DNA from 2 places in the Anoxybacillus sp. UARK-01 genome. Region 2 is predicted to be linked to the other one. Evidence: riboswitches for the same ligand, from Rfam matches in the RefSeq annotation. Region 2 holds a riboswitch; the other holds the start of a gene.
What was found. A riboswitch is a leader RNA that binds a small molecule or an ion and turns the genes downstream of it on or off. The one in region 2 is predicted to bind S-adenosylmethionine.
Positions count from the first base shown of each region.

Region 1: it holds a riboswitch for S-adenosylmethionine, as region 2 does, so the genes downstream of both, B6A27_RS08395 (hypothetical protein) here and mtnW (2,3-diketo-5-methylthiopentyl-1-phosphate enolase) in region 2, are expected to answer to the same signal.

Region 1 covers NZ_NASY01000038.1:849-13,206, forward strand. Annotated here, with positions in the region: gene B6A27_RS08380 (hypothetical protein) at 1-354, shown strand, start outside; gene B6A27_RS08385 (hypothetical protein) at 583-810, shown strand; gene B6A27_RS08390 (AraC family transcriptional regulator) at 850-1,773, shown strand; SAM riboswitch class I at 1,917-2,022, shown strand; gene B6A27_RS08395 (hypothetical protein) at 2,072-2,416, shown strand; gene B6A27_RS08400 (hypothetical protein) at 2,448-2,645, shown strand; gene B6A27_RS08405 (diacylglycerol/lipid kinase family protein) at 2,821-3,708, shown strand; gene B6A27_RS08410 (FAD-binding oxidoreductase) at 4,038-5,363, shown strand; gene B6A27_RS08415 ((Fe-S)-binding protein) at 5,365-6,732, shown strand; gene B6A27_RS08420 (FAD-binding oxidoreductase) at 6,723-8,168, shown strand; gene B6A27_RS08425 (malate synthase G) at 8,323-10,503, shown strand; gene B6A27_RS08430 (fumarylacetoacetate hydrolase family protein) at 10,869-11,651, shown strand; gene B6A27_RS08435 (IclR family transcriptional regulator) at 11,718-12,358, shown strand, end outside.
Region 2 covers NZ_NASY01000057.1:25,695-32,568, forward strand. Annotated here, with positions in the region: gene B6A27_RS17835 (carbon-nitrogen family hydrolase) at 1-588, opposite strand, end outside; gene B6A27_RS17840 (pyridoxal phosphate-dependent aminotransferase) at 684-1,874, shown strand; SAM riboswitch class I at 1,956-2,063, shown strand; gene mtnW (2,3-diketo-5-methylthiopentyl-1-phosphate enolase) at 2,126-3,349, shown strand; gene B6A27_RS17850 (2-hydroxy-3-keto-5-methylthiopentenyl-1-phosphate phosphatase) at 3,361-4,020, shown strand; gene B6A27_RS17855 (methylthioribulose 1-phosphate dehydratase) at 4,017-4,649, shown strand; gene B6A27_RS17860 (1,2-dihydroxy-3-keto-5-methylthiopentene dioxygenase) at 4,679-5,221, shown strand; gene B6A27_RS17865 (MarR family winged helix-turn-helix transcriptional regulator) at 5,425-5,868, shown strand; gene B6A27_RS17870 (amino acid permease) at 6,011-6,874, opposite strand, start outside.

The DNA.
Region 1 (12,358 bases), on a different contig from region 2:
AGTCCAAGAAAGGTAAGAGAAGGTTATAATCAAAAAACCACCTATAACGGAATAGAAGTTAATAGAGATTATAATGTCTATGGAATATTATTTTATGAAGATGGGTTAAGATATCTTTTATTTGACGATTACGAAACTCCTTATTGGTATCCGGCAGAATTATTTGAAGTTATTGAAAATAAAATACCTGAAACATGGTATTACAAGTTTTATGGATATGACGAGGAAGGGATTTCTGCAATCTGGGGCTATTATGAATTAGTGCATTCCGAGAAGCATTTTGATGGATTAAGTGAGCAAGAGCCAGAAGAAATAGAATTATTTCTAAAGATAAAAAAAGAAATGTATAATTAGATTGAATTTTTTGGTGGTTATGGCGATGATAACCACCATATTTGTTTTTGAAGATATGATGGCGATAACGACTAAACGGTATGGGCGAACAGGAAACCAAATACGGTGAAGAACCAAAACGGCGATCCGCTCTATTATGCAGCGAACTACCGCGGCGATGTCGTGCGGATGGTCGATGAAAATGGAACGACGGTCGCGAATTACAGCTAGGATCCATGAGGCAAAGTGTTGTCGGTTTCGGAAAATGCGGCAATGGCTGGACAACCAATAGAATATGCAAGAGGGCATCAAACGGGAGGGATTCCGACAAATGTTGTTGAAGATGTAATGAAGAACGGCACTTCAAGAACAGTCATTAGAAACGGTGCAATTAGAATTATTTACGAACATAATGGTGTTAGAGTTGCCGCTGAAGAACGAGGGAAAATCGTGATAGCTCCCATGCGATACTATTAGCAAAAGAGTAGGGTTCAGCGAATATTAGGAGGCAATGAAATGAGAAGGGATTATTATGAAAGAATTGAAAGAGCCGTCAAGTATATTCATGATCATTATGACGAGCCTATTCATCTTGATACATTAGCCAACGTTTCCCATTTTTCGAAATATCATTTTAATCGTATCTTCACTTCGGTTGTTGGAATGACACCGATGTCTTATGTGAAAAAAATTCGTCTGCAAAAGTCGGTGTATTACTTAACTGAAACGACTAAATCTATCTTGGAAATCTCCAATCTCTGTGGTTTTGGCTCCGTTTCAAATTTTAATGCTGCTTTTAAACAACATTTTCACATGGTTCCCAGTGACGTAAGAAAAAAACATCAAAATCGCAATATTTCATTAGATATAAGCAAGAATCAAGAAGAATGGTCTGCTCCGATACGTTATACTTACGCTAACCATCATTTATTAAGGAGAATATGGAGCATGAATATAACGATTAAAGAGCTTCCTGACTATGAAGTGGCTTTTGTTAGGCATGTGGGTAGCTATTTAGAAACGTATTATGCATGGAATCAATTAAACGAATGGGCAAACCGAAACGGATTGTATCCGCCAGAGCACGATTTTATTGGCATCTCATTGGATGATCCACTTGTTGTAGAAGAATTTGCTTGCCGCTATGATGCGTGTGTGACGCTGCCGACCGGTTTCAAGGGAGAGGAAGATCCCGATATTCAATATAAAACAATACCTGGCGGATTATATGCCTTATATCAGTTTTACGATACGATTGATAAATTAGCGATTGCGTATCAAAGTTTATTTGGACAGTGGTTGCCAAATAGTGAGTATGATGCGGATGATAGGCCGTGCCTGGAATTTTGTATGAATAATCCAGAAACAGATCCGGAAGGAAAGTGTAAAGTTCATTTATATGTCCCTATAAAAGAAAGGGGATCATCTAGCGGGGGCTAGGAATAGGACGAATGATCTGGCGACGATGGTCGATCGTAAAGAAGAAGTCCTTGTTATTTCGATGTTATAAATCCTGGTTTTTGGAAATTAAAAAATGGTTGTCATTTCCATAAAATAATGGTAGCATAGGAATAACTGAATAAGTCTTATCAAGAGTGAACGAGAGATCGGGCTCAATGACTTCACAGCAACCTGCGCTTGACGCAAGGTGCTCCTACCCGCAAAGCGCTTCGCTTTGAATGATAAGGACGGCTTCAAGCTCTTTTCGCGTCATTCATGGCGGAAAGAGCTTTTTATTTTGGCAGAGCCGTTTGTGACCATCCTTATTGAGAAAGGGGCGAGAATGATGAGCGAAACGATCCGCAGGTACATGGCGTGCCATATGAAAGCTGCTTCATTCGCTTTACATGTTGCCAACGGTGTGAAACGTCAGCTTCGTCAATGGGATTCTACAGCGATTTTTTACATTGATCACCATACGAACTTTTTTCTATTGTATGGGCAAGCATTTGGAAAACCGTTTCAACTGTTACTTACGTTGGCGGAAGTGGAAGTGTTCAAAGCAGAAGAGCCCTATGCGCTCGATCGTTACATTTGGCGGGAGCTAAGAGAGCAAGGGCTGCCGGTCGGGCAGATTGATTAAAAACGTTAGAAAAGAAAAAGGAGAGGGAGCTATGGAAGTCGAAATAGATGAGCATGCTGGTATTCGAGGAAAAGACATGGAAACGAATGTCAGCGGAATGAGATTGACTCAGCGAAATGGGCGGTTCTTGTCTCCTAAATGGCATGTCGCTATGCTCATTGATCCTTTCGAAACCTTTACCTTAGTGAGAGGGAGTGAAACAAGAAAAAGGACGGTTGCCATCGCTTAGGGTACCGCTCATGAGGAAAAACGGTAGGGCCTTTATTTTTTCTTCGGCACGAGCAGCAAATGGCCGGAATTCTCAAATCGGTAAAGTAAAAAGAGAAAAACAAGCGTCCCGATGTAAAGCGGGACCTTGTTTGGGATTTTCATGTTACGATCTTTGATTAGAGGGAACGATCGATATGATCTATTATTTTGTTGTTAATAAAATCTCAGGAAACGGAAAAGGGCTGAAAGTTTGGAAAAAGGTTGAAAAGCTGCTTCAAGAGAAGCAGGTAAATTATCAAGTTCGTTTTACAGAACGTCCAAAACATGCGGTAGAAATAGTGAAGGAGTTTTCTTCTAAAGCATGCAATGCGGTTGTCGCCGTTGGCGGCGATGGCACAATCCACGATGTGGCAAACGGGCTCATTCATTCGAATATACCTTTAGGGATTATTCCGGCAGGGTCAGGAAATGATTTAGCAAGGGCTCTTGATATACCGATGGACTATAAAAGGGCGTTGGAACGTATTTTAAGAGGAAAGAAAAGAAAAATGGACGTTGGAAAAATTGGCGAAGAATACTGCATGACTGTAACGGGAATCGGATTTGACGGCAAAGTGGCCGAAATCAACAATATCGCTAAATATAAAGATTTATTAAATCTCGTTAGGTTAGGCGATCTTTCCTATGGATTGAGCGTTTTGCATGCTTTATTCCAATATCGTCCCGTCCGCATTCAATTAAAAATTGACGGGAAGGTTCAATCTTTTTCAAATGTATGGTTCATTGCCATTGCTAATACTCCGAATTACGGCGGAGGGATTAAAATATGTCCGGATGCTTGTTACGATGACGGACTTTTTGACATTTGTATCGTACATAGCATCACAAAATGGGAGCTGTTACGCACGTTTCCAAAAGCGTATAAAGGAAAGCATGTTTCACATCCAAGTGTCACCATGATCAAAGGAAAACAGGTAGAAATTATCGCTGAACCGCCGATAATTGTCCAAAGCGATGGCGAGATTCTCACGAAAACTCCAGTGAATGTAACGATTCAGAAGGAGGCGTTGCTAATTATGTGACCCTCCCGCAGGCAAAAAAGCTGTTCAAGCCATTTATTTTCATCTAAGGAACGCTTTGTGGGCAAATGAATAGGTTCACTGGCGTTTCTTGTTCGAGAGAAGAAGCAGGAAGATCATTCTGTTTTTTAGTAGCATAATAGATCATCAGCACTGGGGAAATGATATATTTATACTATTTTATAAATTCTAAAAATTAATTGAAAAATAGTGGAAAAAGTGATTAAATAAATGGTAAGTAGTATACATTTCAGTGATGATGCTTAAAGGATTCGTTGCACGAAATTATAGAAACGATGTTTCTTATTACAAAACAATAAGGGGTGTGAGGATTGCTCGCCACAGAATTTTTATCAGAATTAAAGGCGATTTTGCGCGACAGCCACGTTCAAGTAGAAGAAGATGTGGGACATCCGCTGGGAAATAGCGGTCGGGTCACCGTTTATCCGCAGTCGGAAGAGGAGATTTCCAATGTTTTAATGTATGCAGACAACCATGGAAAAAAAGTAACGATTGTCGGCGGCGGAACGAAGAGAGGATTTGGCGGGGGAACGGAAGTCGCCGATCTTTTGCTTTCACTGGCGGAATATAAAGGAGTTGTCGAGCATAACGTTGGTGACATGACATTAACGGTTAAAGCGGGGACACCGTTTCAATCTTTGCAGGAATATTTAGCCGAATATAACCAAACGATCGCGTTGGATCCGATATGGCCAGAATATGCCACGATTGGTGGAGCTATTGCAGCGAACGACAGTGGTCCGAAACGATTTCGTTATGGTTCTGCTCGCGACAGCGTCATTGGAATGAGAATTGTTTACCCGAATGGAACGGTTATCCGCTCGGGAGGCAAAGTGGTTAAAAATGTGGCTGGCTATGATATGAACAAGCTGTTTATCGGTTCTATGGGGACGCTCGGAGTGATATCGGAAGTAACGTTGAAGCTTCGCCCGCTTCCGAAATATGAAAGCCTTATTCTATTATCCTTTCAAGAAGGAAAGATGGAAGAAATACGCGCTTTTGCTGTGGAATTGCTAGATTCGTTGATGGAACCGACATCCCTGGAATTGTTAAGCCCTTCTTTATCGGAGCGGTTAACAGGGAATCATGCTTATACAGTAGCGATCAGCTTTGAAGATGTCGAAAGCGCTGTCCATTACCAGGAGAATTTTGTCAAGCGCATTCAGCCAGCCAAAACAAACATAACGATTTTACCATTAAAAGAAGCGCGAGCATTTTGGAGACAATTTTACACCATCGCTCCGAATGGGAGGGAAAGCGGAAGCAGCAACGAAATAGAGGCTGCTTTGAAAATCGGCGTTGTCAATCTCGATGCTCTTCAAGTCATAAAAGCAAGCCATATTTTACAAGACGCTATGAATATAGCTGTTGAGGCGCATGGCGGTCTTGGGCATGGACTATGTCAAATATATATCAAAGGGACGGGCGAAGAGGTTGTTGCTGCCATTGAGCGGCTTCGTCAGTTTGTGATCCCGCTTGGCGGATACGTGATTGTGAAACATTTGCCGTTGGCGCTTCGGCAAAAAGTAGAGGTTTGGGGTGAAAAACCGTCTTATTTCTTCCTATTAGAAGGTATTAAAACAAAAATAGATCCCCATTCTACTCTTAATCATGGACGATTTGTAGGAGGGATATAATGTGAGTGTAAGAGAGAACGATGTAAAACAAGCACCGGCATGTACAGCGGCGAGCTTGGGGAATTATCTTTGGAATGACCCTCCTGATGAAAGCAAATGGGCCGATTGTGTTCATTGCGGCATGTGCTTGGAATCCTGTCCAACTTATGAACAAACGGGGCAAGAACAGCATTCTCCGCGCGGGCGCGTCCATCTGATTAAATCGGTTGCCGAAGGAAAGCTGGAAGTGAATGAAGCGTTTGCCGATCCGGTTTTTGCGTGTCTTGATTGCCGCGCGTGTACGACCGCTTGTCCTGCTGATGTCGATGTCGGAGGGCTGATCGAAGAGGCGCGCGGGCAAATTCGTCAAGCGATGCCATTGACCGGATGGAAAGGAGCGGTAAGCAAATTTTTTCTTGAGGGAGTATTTCCGCATGCGAATCGCTTGCATTTATTAGGGAGGTTGTTGAAGTTTTACCAAAAGAGCGGGTTGCAAAAGATGGCGCGTAAGACGCGGCTGATTCATATGATGCCGGAGCATTTAGCGGAAATGGAAGCGATTTTACCGGAAGTCAAACAGCCGGTTCGCCAAAAATACAAACAGGCCGGCATGATTCAAGCGAAAGGGGAAACGAAGCGGACGGTTGCCCTTTTAACTGGATGCGTCATGGATGTGATGTTCAGTGATATAAATGAAGCGACGATTCGTGTATTAACCCGTAATGGAAATAATGTGACAATCCCACAAAATCAAACGTGTTGTGGAGCGCTGCATGTTCACGCCGGCGACCGTGAAACAGGAAGAAAGCTGGCGAAGCGGAATATCGAAGCGTTTAAAGATGCTGATACAGTCATTGTGAATGCGGCAGGCTGCGGCTGCATGTTGAAAGAATATCCAGAATTATTCCGTGAAGATCAGGAGTGGCGCGAAAAAGCAGAACGGTTTGCTGCGAAGGTACAAGATATTTCTAAATATCTTTATGATACAGGGTATGAAAAGCCAAAAGCTGAAATCAAAACAAGGATTACGTATCATGATGCATGCCATTTAGCGCATAGCCAAGGGATACGCCGGGAGCCGCGCGACATTCTTCTTAGCATTCCTGGGGTGGAAATGGTGCATATGCCGAATGCCGACCGTTGCTGTGGAAGTGCTGGCATTTACAATATCACTCATCCGGAAATGGCAGGAGCTGTCCTAAAAAGTAAAATGGAGCATGTTCCTGAAGAGGTCGAAATGATTTCGATGGGGAATCCCGGCTGTATGCTACAAATGGCGATGGGAGTGCTGAAATACGGAAGAAACCAAAAAATTGTGCATACCGTTCAGCTGCTTGATTGGGCATACCAAAAAGAGGATCAACAAAAGGTGGGAGAATCATGGCGATAAAAGGTGGGCAAATAAAGGATACACATATCGAAAATCTTGCGAAAATCGTTGGTACTTCAGCGATTCTCTATAAAAAAGAAGATTTGCTTGCATATGACTGTGATGGTTTTACGATTCATCGCCATTTACCGAAGGCAGTCGTGTTTCCCAATAGCGCAGAGGAAGTCGCGCAGATTGTGAAATATTGCCATGAGCATGATTTGCCCTTTCTTGCCCGCGGTGCAGGAACGGGATTAAGCGGCGGAGCGATTCCGTTAAATGGCGAGGTGATCATTAGCTTAACCAAAATGAAGCGGCTCGTATCGGTCGACCTCGAAAATCGACGTGCGGTGGTCGAGCCGGGCTTTATAAATCTGAAGCTGACCCATTCGATTGCTGATAAAGGCTATTATTATGCTCCTGATCCATCAAGCCAATATTGTTGTACGATCGGTGGGAACGTTGCTGAAAATGCCGGGGGAGCCCACTGCTTAAAATATGGCGTGACGACAAACCATATTTTGGGGCTGGAAGTTGTTTTGCCAAATGGGGAAATGATTGAAATAAGCACAAACGGAGTTCTTGATCCGCCTGGATATGATTTGCTTGGAATATTGACAGGATCGGAAGGCACGTTAGGAATTGTAACGAAAATCACCGTTCGCATTTTAAAAAATCCTGAAGCGAAACAAACGGTGCTGGCGTATTTTGATAAAGTTTCCGATGCCAGCCAAGCCGTGTCTGATATCATTTCCGCCGGAATTGTTCCCGCTGCCCTTGAAATGATGGATAAAACAGCGATTGAGGGGGTGGAAGCAGCGGCGTTTCCAGTAGGGCATCCGAAAGATATTGAAGCGCTTTTGCTTATTGAAGTAGATGGTATTTCTGCTGGTATCGACGAACAAATTCAAGAAATATTAAAGGTATGCCGAAGCCGAAATGTTCGTGAAGTGAAAGTAGCCCAAGATGAGAAGGAACGGGAAAGATGGTGGGCGAATCGAAAAACGGGATTTGGGGCGATGGGAGCGATTTCTCCGGACTACTTAGTGCAAGACGGGGTGATTCCGCGGAGCAAGCTGCCGGAAGTGCTAGAACGAATCAGACAAATAAGCGAAAAATATGGATTGCGAATCGCGAATATTTTCCATGCTGGGGACGGAAATCTTCATCCACTTGTCCTTTTTGATTCGAGGAAACCAGGGGAAACAGAAATGGCATTGGCGGCTGGAAGCGAATGTCTGCAAGCTTGTGCCGATGCTGGCGGATCGATCACCGGCGAGCATGGAGTGGGCATTGAAAAACGAGAAGAAATGCGTTTCATTTTCAGCGACGAAGAAATTGCCGCACAAACCAATATTCGTGATGTATTCAATCCGAAAAACTTATTAAATGCTGGAAAGTTATTTCCGACACCAGGGCGTTGTGTTGAAGTGAAAAGAAATGAGAAAATGAAATAATTTTTTGAAAATTATTGAAGCACCTGCAACTTTATGCTATTATTTTTTTAATAAATTAAGAAACGATGTTTCGTAATAACAAACAGAAACTCTCTGTATGAGGAAGGAAGTACTTTTAAAAAATCGATGAGGATGAAATGGGGGAAGTGGTTGTATGCAAGACTATGTAAAAGTAGGAAATCTTCAAGTTGCCCGCCTTTTCTATGAGTTTATCAACCAAGAGGTTTTGCCCGAAAGCGGAGTTGAAAACGAACAGTTTTGGGCGGATTTAGAAAGGCTAGTAAACGATTTGACGCCGAAAAATAAAGGGTTGCTTGCCCGACGTGATGAAATTCAAGAAAAACTTCATGAATGGCATCGCCAGCATAGAGAAAATTTTGATTTTCATCAATATAAATCATTTTTAGAGGAAATTGGCTATTTAGAACCAGAAGTAGAAGATTTTCAAATCACAACTGAAGGAGTAGATGATGAAATCGCTCTACAGGCTGGACCACAGCTAGTTGTCCCTGTCAGCAACGCCCGTTATGCGCTGAACGCAGCGAACGCGCGCTGGGGGAGTCTCTATGACGCTCTTTACGGAACGGATGTAATCAGTGAAGAGGACGGCGCGGAACGTGGCGCTCATTACAATCCTGTCCGCGGCGAGAAAGTGATTGCCTATGCTAAGCAATTCCTCGATGAAGCGGCACCGTTAAACGGTTACTCCCATAAAGATGCCGTCAAGTACGCGGTCCTTGATGGAAAATTATCTGTTTCCACCAAGGATGGCAAGATGACAAACCTTCAAGATGAGGAAAAATGGGTCGGCTATCAAGGAGATCCGGAAGAGCCATCGGCTATCTTGCTGAAAAATAACGGCTTGCATATTGAAATCCAAATCGATCGCCATCATCCTGTCGGCAAAACCGATGCGGCGGGTGTGAAAGATATTTTATTGGAAGCAGCGTTGACGACGATTATGGACGGAGAAGATTCTGTTGCCGCCGTCGATGCGGAGGACAAAGTCCTTGTATACCGCAATTTATTAGGTTTAATGAAAGGAGATTTGACAGCCACATTTGCAAAAGGCAATCAAACGATAACGCGCACGCTCCATCCTGACCGGATTTACACAAAGCCAAATGGAGAAGAATTGGTATTGCGGGGACGTTCGCTCATGTTCATTCGCAATGTTGGCCATCTGATGACGAATAATACCGTATTAGATCCGAATGGCCAGGAAATTTATGAAGGGATTTTGGATGCGGTTGTGACTAGTTTAATTGCGAAACATTCTCTGTTAGGCAATGGCCGCTATAAAAATTCCGCAAAGGGTTCGATCTACATTGTGAAGCCGAAAATGCACGGTTCAGAAGAAGTGGCTTTTGCGAATGAATTATTTGACCGTGTGGAAGATATGCTGGGCCTCGAGCGAAATACCATCAAAATTGGTGTCATGGACGAGGAACGCCGCACAACGCTGAACTTGAAAAACTGCATTTATCAAGTAAGAGACCGCATCGTGTTTATTAATACTGGTTTCTTAGATCGTACGGGGGATGAAATCCATACTTCAATGGAAGCGGGGCCGATGATTCGCAAAAACGATATGAAAACATCAGCATGGCTGCAAGCCTATGAGAAATCAAATGTAAGCATTGGGCTTGCTGCTGGTTTGCAAGGTCGGGCGCAAATCGGTAAAGGAATGTGGGCCATGCCGGATATGATGGCGGAAATGCTGAAGCAAAAAGGCAGTCAGCTTCAGGCAGGCGCCAATACAGCGTGGGTACCTTCTCCAACGGCAGCGGTCTTGCATGCTCTACACTATCACCAAATCAATGTAACCAAGGCACAAAATGAATTAAGCAAAGAGTTGAAAGATTTCCGCGATGATATTTTACAAATTCCAGTGGCCGTCGATCCTAACTGGACTCCGGAAGAAATTCAACAAGAACTAGATAATAACGCTCAAGGCATTCTTGGATATGTTGTCCGTTGGGTGGAACAAGGAATTGGTTGCTCGAAAGTTCCTGATATTCATAATATCGGGCTGATGGAAGACCGGGCGACCTTAAGAATTTCAAGTCAGCATATCGCCAACTGGCTTCATCACGGAATTTGCACGAAAGAACAAGTGCTCGAGACATTAAAACGCATGGCGAAGGTCGTCGATGAGCAAAACGCTGGAGATCCTGCTTATCGGCCAATGGCGGAAGACTATGATCATTCTGTCGCCTTCCAAGCGGCCTGCGACCTTATTTTCAAAGGCTATGAGCAGCCGAACGGTTACACGGAACCAATTTTGCATCGCCGCCGCTTAGAAGCCAAGGCGAAGTTTGCGGTAAAACAGTAGGAGACCTACAAGGAACAATGAGGGCATTCTATTTATTTAGGATGCCCTTTCATCTACGTGATACAGTGAACAAGGGTGGGGAAGTTGTCCTGATTTAAACGTTGCAGAAGCCGCCGCCAATGGATGGCCAATCGGGAGTTGTTTGTCACTATATAATGTGCTATCAGCGGCAGCAGGAAAATGGCTCATTGCTGAATCATGGCTGAATGATTTTCAGAATCGTTCGAGAGTCAGGCATTCTTTTCATAAAAACAGGTTGGAAAAAGGTGTGATTTAGCTCTTTTATCACACAGTTGATTGGCGAAAAGGCAAGTCACAGGACTCTTTCAAGAGCGGATGACAGATTGGACGAGAGGAGAAAAGGGATGAAATTTGCTAGATTTATAGCGAACGGAGAAAGGTACACAGGTATCGTAACAGATGGTAGGATCAGAGAAATTCAAGGGGATATGTTTGGAAAATGGGAGTATACAGAAAAAACATTTTCCGGGCATGAGGTCAAGCTTCTTGCTCCGTTAGAGCCGAATCAAATCATTGGAATCGGTGCCAATTACGTCTCGCAAAAACAAGAGATTCCGGATGTGCTGCCGGAAATTCCGGTGTTTTTCTTTAAGCCTGCTTCATCGGTGATCGGGCCTGAAGAAGAAATTATCATTCCAAAAGGAATCGACCACGTGAAGTTTGAATCAGAATTGGCGGTGGTGATTGGAAAAGAAGCGAAACATATTCCAGAATCAGATGTATTGAATTATGTGTTCGGCTATACCGTTGGGAACGATGTAACGGCACCGCAATTTTTTCATCAAGACGGCCATTGGACGCTCGGCAAAGCATTTGATACGTTTACCCCATTAGGTCCAGTCATTGAAACGGAGCTCAATCCTTTCAAGGTGAATGTAAAGGCAAGATTGAACGGTGTTGAAAAACAAAATAGTCCGACGGAACTTATGGTAATTTCAATCTGTAAAATGATTTCCTATCTATCGAATATTATGACGCTGAAGCCAGGAGATGTGATTTTAACGGGAAGTCCAGTAGGGGCCGAATTTGTTAAGCCAGGGGATCTGATTGAATGTGAGATTGCAGAGATTGGAACGCTTCGCAATCCATTTGTTGCGGCACAAGAAAGTGTTCAAGCCGGTCAGTAACCGCTTAAATGCCCGGAAATCAATGGTATAATGAATTATTATGTGTTGTGACAGAGGTGAGAGAGCATGGAAAGAGAAAATATGGTCAAGTCTGTGAGCCGGGCATTAGACATTATCGATATTGTCTGTTCGGAAAAGGATGGCTTAGGCGTTACAGAAATTGCTAAACAGATGGATATTAACAAAAGCTCTGTATATCGAATCTTATCCACACTGGTTCAATATGGATATATAGAGCAAGATGAAGAAACAAGCCGTTACAAACTTGGCTATAAATTTTTAGAGCTGAGCTCGAAGTTGCTTGAATCAATCGATTTACGAAAAGAGGCCAAGCCATATTTGCAGGAATTAGAAAAGGAAACAAATGAGGTCATTCATCTTGTCGTATATGACCAAGGAGAAGTCATTTACATCGAAAAGTTAGAAGGAACGGAAACGCTGCGCATGCATTCAAAAGTCGGCAGAAGAGCCCCAATGCATTGCACGGCAGTAGGGAAAGCGATCTTAGCCCATTTGCCGGCGGATGTTGTCCGCGATATTTTAGAGCGCAAAGGATTGCCAAGGCATACGGATCAAACGATAACCGATCAAAATGCCTTTTTGCAAGAGCTCGCTCAAGTCAAACAGAAGGGCTATGCTCTCGACTTAGAGGAAAACGAATACGGGATTCGCTGTATTGCTGTACCGATTTTTGCGCATGGGGGAAA
Region 2 (6,874 bases):
GATTACATAGCATTGATTTTCAATCGCGCGCGCTTGCAAAAGGGTTCGCCAATGTTCAAGGCGGGGCTGTGGCCATTCGGCGACCACAAACAATAACTCTGCGCCTTGGATTGTATGGGCGCGAATCCATTCAGGGAAGCGAATGTCATAGCAAATGACTCCCGCGCACAACGTTTGCTCCAAGGTAAATAAGCCGCTCGATTCACCGGATTGTAAATACAAATGCTCATCCATGAGCTGAAAGAGATGGAGTTTGCTGTATTCTCCTACAATGTCGCCGTCTCGATTGACAATGTACATGGTATTGGTGATGCCGGCAGCGGTTTTTTTGGCAATGGAGCCAGCAACAATACAGACGTTGTGCAGGCGTGCGAGCTTGCTAATAAACGATTTGGTATCAGCGCCATTCTCATCAGCAATGTCGTCAAGGCGTGCGAGATCGTATCCGGTTGTCCATAGTTCAGGAAGGACGATGACGTCAACAGAGCTTTGACAAACTTTTTCGATCTCTTGTTGAACGCGGCGTTTATTTTCCGCAGGATTTCCGAAAGCAATATCGAGCTGAAGACAAGCAATTTTTAATGTCATAATCATTCACCCCAAAAAAATGTCTTTACAATTTAATTTTTACGATATATGATGTTTGACTAGAATTTCAAGAATTTTTTGAGTAGGTGAAGCAATTGAAATCATTTGTCCAATCCGAGTTGTTGCAAAGTCTTCCGAAGCAGTTTTTTGCTTCGCTTGTCGACAAAGTAGGAAAAGTGGTGGCTCAAGGACATGATGTAATTAATCTTGGTCAAGGAAATCCTGATCAACCGACGCCTCCGCATATCGTAGAAGCGCTGCAAAAAGCGGCGGCTAATCCAAAATACCATAAGTATTCTCCGTTTCGTGGCTATTCGTTTTTAAAAGAGGCGGTGGCTGCTTTCTATCAGCGCGAATATGGCGTTACGGTTGATCCTGAGAGAGAGGTAGCTGTCTTATTCGGTGGAAAGGCAGGGCTTGTGGAAATTCCGCAGTGCTTATTAAATCCGGGCGATGTTGTGCTTGTGCCGGATCCCGGATACCCTGATTATTGGTCGGGAGTGGCATTAGCGCGTGCAAAAATGGAAATGATGCCGCTTTATAGCGAAAACGGCTTTTTGCCTGATTATCGTCAATTGGATGAAAAGGTGGTTGAGAAAGCCAAGCTGATGTTTTTAAATTATCCAAATAACCCGACGGGAGCTGTAGCGACAGACTCGTTTTTTCAAGAGACCGTTTCGTTTGCACAAAAGCATGGAATTTGCGTTGTCCATGACTTTGCTTATGGTGCGATTGGATTTGACGGGCAAAAACCGATCAGCTTTTTGCAGGCGGAAGGAGCCAAGGATGTCGGTATTGAAATTTATACATTTTCCAAAACGTATAATATGGCTGGCTGGCGCGTAGGTTTTGCGATTGGCAATGAAAGTGTGATTGCTGCGATCAATCTTTTGCAAGACCATTTATATGTCAGCTTGTTTGGTGCGATTCAGGAAGCGGCAGCGGTTGCGCTGCTTGAGTCACAGCAATGCGTGACGGAGTTGGTAGCGTTGTATGAATCACGGCGCAATGCGTTCATTGGAGCTTTACAGGAAATTGGTTGGAACGTAAGTGCTCCAGCCGGCTCCTTTTTTGCTTGGCTGCCGGTACCAAAGGGCTGGACTTCGGAGCGCTTTGCTGATTTATTGCTTGAGCAAGCGCATGTTGTGGTGGCGCCTGGGATTGGATTTGGCGAGCACGGGGAAGGATATGTGCGCGTCGGGCTGTTGACAAGCGAAGAACGCTTGACAGAAGCGGCACGGCGCATCGCTAAGCTCAATCTTTTTCAGCAAGCGGTAAAAAAATAATTGACAATCTGCATGATCCCTGTCATAATTCGAATTAAATTTGCAAAATGAAAATTTCAAAAAAATGAATAGAAGCTGTCATTCTTATCAAGAGCAGGTGGAGGGACGAGCCCAATGAAGCCCGGCAACCGACTTAACCAACGTTAAGCACGGTGCTAATTCTTGCAGCATTACGCTGAGAGATAAGAAGAGTTGAAACCAAAGCCTCTTCTTATGGAAGAGGTTTTTTTATTGGAATTGGAGGGATGAGAATGAGCCAAGTCATCGCCACGTATCTGCTTTATGATGAGGCTGATTTGGAGAAAAAGGCGGAGAAAATCGCGCTTGGCTTAACGATCGGTTCATGGACCGAATTGCCGTTTTTGGAAAAAGAACAACTGCGTAAACATAAAGGAACGGTTGTGCATGTGCAACCGCTTGAAGAAAGCGAACGTGCCAATCAATATTTCGGAAAACGCTTGAAGCGGGGAATGGTCAAGATCGCTTACCCAAGCGCCAACTTCAGCGTCGATTTGCCCGCTGTTTTGACGACGGTGTTTGGGAAATTGTCATTAGATGGCACGATTAAGCTGATAGATTTAGAGTTTTCTGATGATCTAAAGAAAGCATTTCCTGGTCCTCGCTTTGGCATTAAGGGAATTCGCGCAAAGCTGGATGTTTATGACCGCCCGCTGTTAATGAGCATTTTTAAAGGTGTGATCGGGCGCGATTTGTCCTATTTATCCGAGCAACTGAGACAGCAGGCGCTTGGAGGCGTAGATCTTGTCAAGGATGATGAAATTTTATTTGAAAATGAACAGGCGCCATTCGAAAAGCGAATTGCGGCAGGAAAAAAAGTCTTGCAGCACGTATATGAAGAGACAGGGCATAGAACGCTTTATGCGGTGAATCTTTCGGGAAAAACGTTTGAGTTAAAAGAGAAAGCGAAGCGAGCGGTGGAGCTTGGCGCTGATTTGCTGCTGTTCAACGTGTTCGCGTATGGACTGGACGTATTGCAAGGATTGCGGGAGGATGAGGAGATTTCCATTCCGATTATGGCGCATCCGGCGTTTAGCGGGGCGTTGACTCCGTCGGAATTTTACGGTGTAAGCCATCCTTTGTTGCTTGGCAAGCTCGTTCGCATGGCAGGGGCGGATTTTTCCTTGTTCCCGTCTCCATATGGAAACGTTGCTCTGGCCAAGGAAGACGCAAGTGGCATTGCCCATGAATTAACGAAGGAAGATGTATTTGTACAAACGTTTCCTGTTCCGTCTGCCGGCATTCATCCAGGACTGGTTCCGCTCCTTATCCGCGATTTTGGCATCGACAGCGTCATTAATGCAGGAGGCGGGGTGCATGGACATCCAGAGGGAGCGGCAGGAGGAGGAAAGGCATTTAGCGCCGCAATCGCGGCAGTATTAGCTGGAAAGCCTTTAAGTGAGGCGGCAAAAGAAAACCATTCATTGCAAAAAGCCATTGCTTTATGGGGCACTTAAGAGGTGAAAGTATGACGAAACCGATAATTTTTTGCGATTTCGATGGCACGATTACAAATAATGACAACATTATAGCGATTATGAAGCAATTTGCTCCGCCGCAATGGGAAAGCATCAAAGAGGATGTGCTCGCGCAGCGCTGCTCTGTTCAAGCTGGCGTCGGAGCGATGTTTTCGCTTCTTCCTTCCCGGCTAAAAGAAGAGATTACGAGTTTTATTTTAGGCACTGCCCAAATTCGCGATGGTTTTCGTGAATTTGTCTCCTTTACAAAGGAGCGAGGCATTCCGCTCTATGTCGTTAGCGGCGGAATCGATTTTTTCGTTTATCCGCTTTTAGAGGGACTTATTGAAAAAGACGCGATTTTTTGCAATGGTTCGGACTTTAGCGGGGAAACGATTCGCATTACATGGCCGTATGCGTGTGATGACCATTGCCGTAATGGCTGCGGCTGCTGCAAGCCGTCGTTGTTAAGAAAGCTAGCAACACCAGAGGCAACGAAGATCGTCATTGGTGATTCCGTGACAGATTTAGCGGTCGCCCAGCTTGCCGATCACGTGATTGCCCGTGATTTTCTGTTGCAAAAATGTGCGGAGCTGGACCTGACCCATACGCCGTTTACGACGTTCTTTGATGTCATTGAATCTTTGAAAAGGATGGAGGTGAGCGCATGAGCGATTTATTGAAGAAATGGGAAGAGCTTGCTGATGTCAAAGCAGAACTGGCTTCCCGCGATTGGTTTTTGGGAACAAGCGGGAATCTATCGATCAAGGTGGCTGATCAGCCGCTAACCTTTTTCGTTACGGCCAGCGGAAAAGATAAACGAAAACAAACAAATGATGATTTTCTTCTTGTCGACGCTTTGGGCAATCCGGCTGAGTCGACCCATTTAAAGCCATCGGCTGAAACCTTGCTGCATGTGGAAATTTATAATAAAACGAACGCTGGCTGCGTGCTTCATGTTCATACGATTGATAATAATGTCGTCTCTGAACTGTACGGGGATGATGGGGAAGTCATTTTTACCGGCCAAGAAATGATTAAAGCGTTTGGTCTTTGGGAGGAAGATGCGGTTTTCCGCATTCCGATTATTCGGAATCATGCGCACATTCCGACGCTTGCCTCTGAGTTTTCGCAGCACGTCTCGGCAGATAGCGGAGCGGTGCTGATTCGCAACCACGGTATTACCGTATGGGGAAAAAGCTCCTTTGAAGCGAAAAAGTTTTTAGAAGCGTGCGAGTTTTTGTTTAGCTATCATGTTAAGCTGCTTATGCTAAAAGGTCACAAAGTATTCACTTCATAGATTTTAAAATGATAATGGAGGGATGAAAAATGGCAGTTATTAAAATTAGAAACACAGGTGAATGGATCAAAGGTCATGAGAATGTAGGGAGCTTTCTAGAAAAGCAAGGCGTTCTGTATGAACATTGGGAGATTAGCAAGCTGCCAAATCACTTAAAAGAAAAGTTTGTTTTGAGTGACGAAGAAAAAGAGGAAATTTTAGGGGTTTTTAAAGATGATATTGAGGATTTAGCAACAAGAAGAGGCTATAAAGCGTGGGATGTTGTCGCTTTATCAGATGCGACTCCGAATTTAGAGGAGTTATTGAAGAAATTTGAACAAGTGCATATTCATACGGAGGATGAAGTGCGCGCCATCGTCGCGGGTCACGGCATTTTCATTATTAAAGGCGACGAACAAACAGGATATTTTGAAGTGCAGCTGGAAGCTGGCGATGTCATTTCCGTGCCAGAAGGAAATCCGCATTTCTTCACATTAATGGAAGACCGCCAAGTGGTAGCTGTTCGTTTGTTTATTGATCCATCTGGCTGGGTTGCCCATCCTTATGAGGAAAAAGAAGAAGCTGTTCAATAACCAACAAGCGCAGGAATCTTAAGCGATTCTTGCGCTTTTTGATGGATGTAATCGAATCTATTCGTCGAGCAGCTTTCTAGCACTGAAACGAATGGCAGAAGAACGTGCGAAATGGACGGTGTAGATCGGGGCGTTTCATTGACAAAGAGAGGATTTTTCGCTACAATGGCTTCGAATTCGACCGATAAAGGATTTGATGACAAGTGGCGGATAGAGAGGAAATTTTGCAATCATTAAAGCTATTTATTGTGCTGTCAAGAGCGTACCGTGCTGTTAATGATCAAGTAAATAAATCCATTCAGTCGTTCGGCGTGAACCCTACGGAGTTCGCTGTGTTGGAATTGCTATATCATAAGGGGGATCAGCCATTGCAGCAAATTGGCGGGAAAATTTTACTGGCAAGCGGCAGCATCACATATGTTGTCGATAAATTAGAGCAAAAAGGGCTGATTATGCGCAAAGCATGTGAAAAGGACCGCCGTGTAACTTATGCTTCGATTACGGATAAGGGAAAAGCTTTTATTGAAAAGGTATTTCCGGAGCATGAACAAACGATCCATGAAACACTTTCCGGATTAACGATTGAAGAGAAAGAACAGGTTATTGAGTTATTGAAAAAAATGGGATACGGTGCGAAACAGCAATAAGTACAGATGGTGAAAGCGCCAGCGGATCAAAGGTTCGCTGGCGCTTTTTTATAATGGGTGGCGGGCGCGCGTTCTTTTTTGATAAAGAGAGAGGAGAGACTATAGATAAAAGAAAGAGAGGGAGAACCCCCTCTCTTTTGGATCAAGCTGACAGTCTTTTTTTCGCGTTTTCTTCTTTTTCTGCTGCTTTTTTCACAAGCGGATAAAAAATGATGCCGCTTGCGAGCAACACAATGCCAAGCATGAAGGTTTTGATGTCAGATGTTCCCGCGATAATGACCCAGATGGAATAAATAGTGGCCAGTGCTGCAATGACTCCATCCGTGATTCGCTGCTTTGTATTGGTTTTATATGTCTCTCCTGTCCATGTGAGTTTGAGCTGAAAGACAGAAGCGATAAAGTAAGGAACAAGATAAGCGAGTGTCGCAATATAAATGACAAAATCAAAGGCAGCTGACATCGAATGAGAGATCGTTGAGAAAATGAAAATTTGCGCTAATCCATTTGATAAAATTAAAGCGAATTTCGGCATTCCTTTTTTGTTTTCTTTTAAGAAAGAAGGGATAAACAAACCTTGCTTCGCGGCTTGATACGGAACCTCCGCGCTTAGCAGCACCCAGCCGAGCGTCGAGCCAAGAAGGCTGATAAGGCCAAGTCCAGCTAAGATGTATGCGCCGCTTGGCCCTAAAATGGTTTGAATCGCATCCACTAAAGGCTTCTCTGAATGAATCAACTGTTTTTGCGGCAGCAAGCCCATTACAAGCACACTTATGCCAATGTAAATGATGAGAGCAATCAGCAAACCAAGAATGGTTGCCCGTTTGACATCTGTTTGCTTGCGTGCACGTGAAGCGAACACAATCGCAGATTCCACTCCGACAAATGCCCATAATGTCGCAATAGCCGCGCTGTTCACTTGTCCGAACAGGCTAACGGCATGGCCTGCTTCATCGTAACGCGGAGCGACAACAGAGCCGATGTTGTTTTTATCAAATGCAAATAAGCT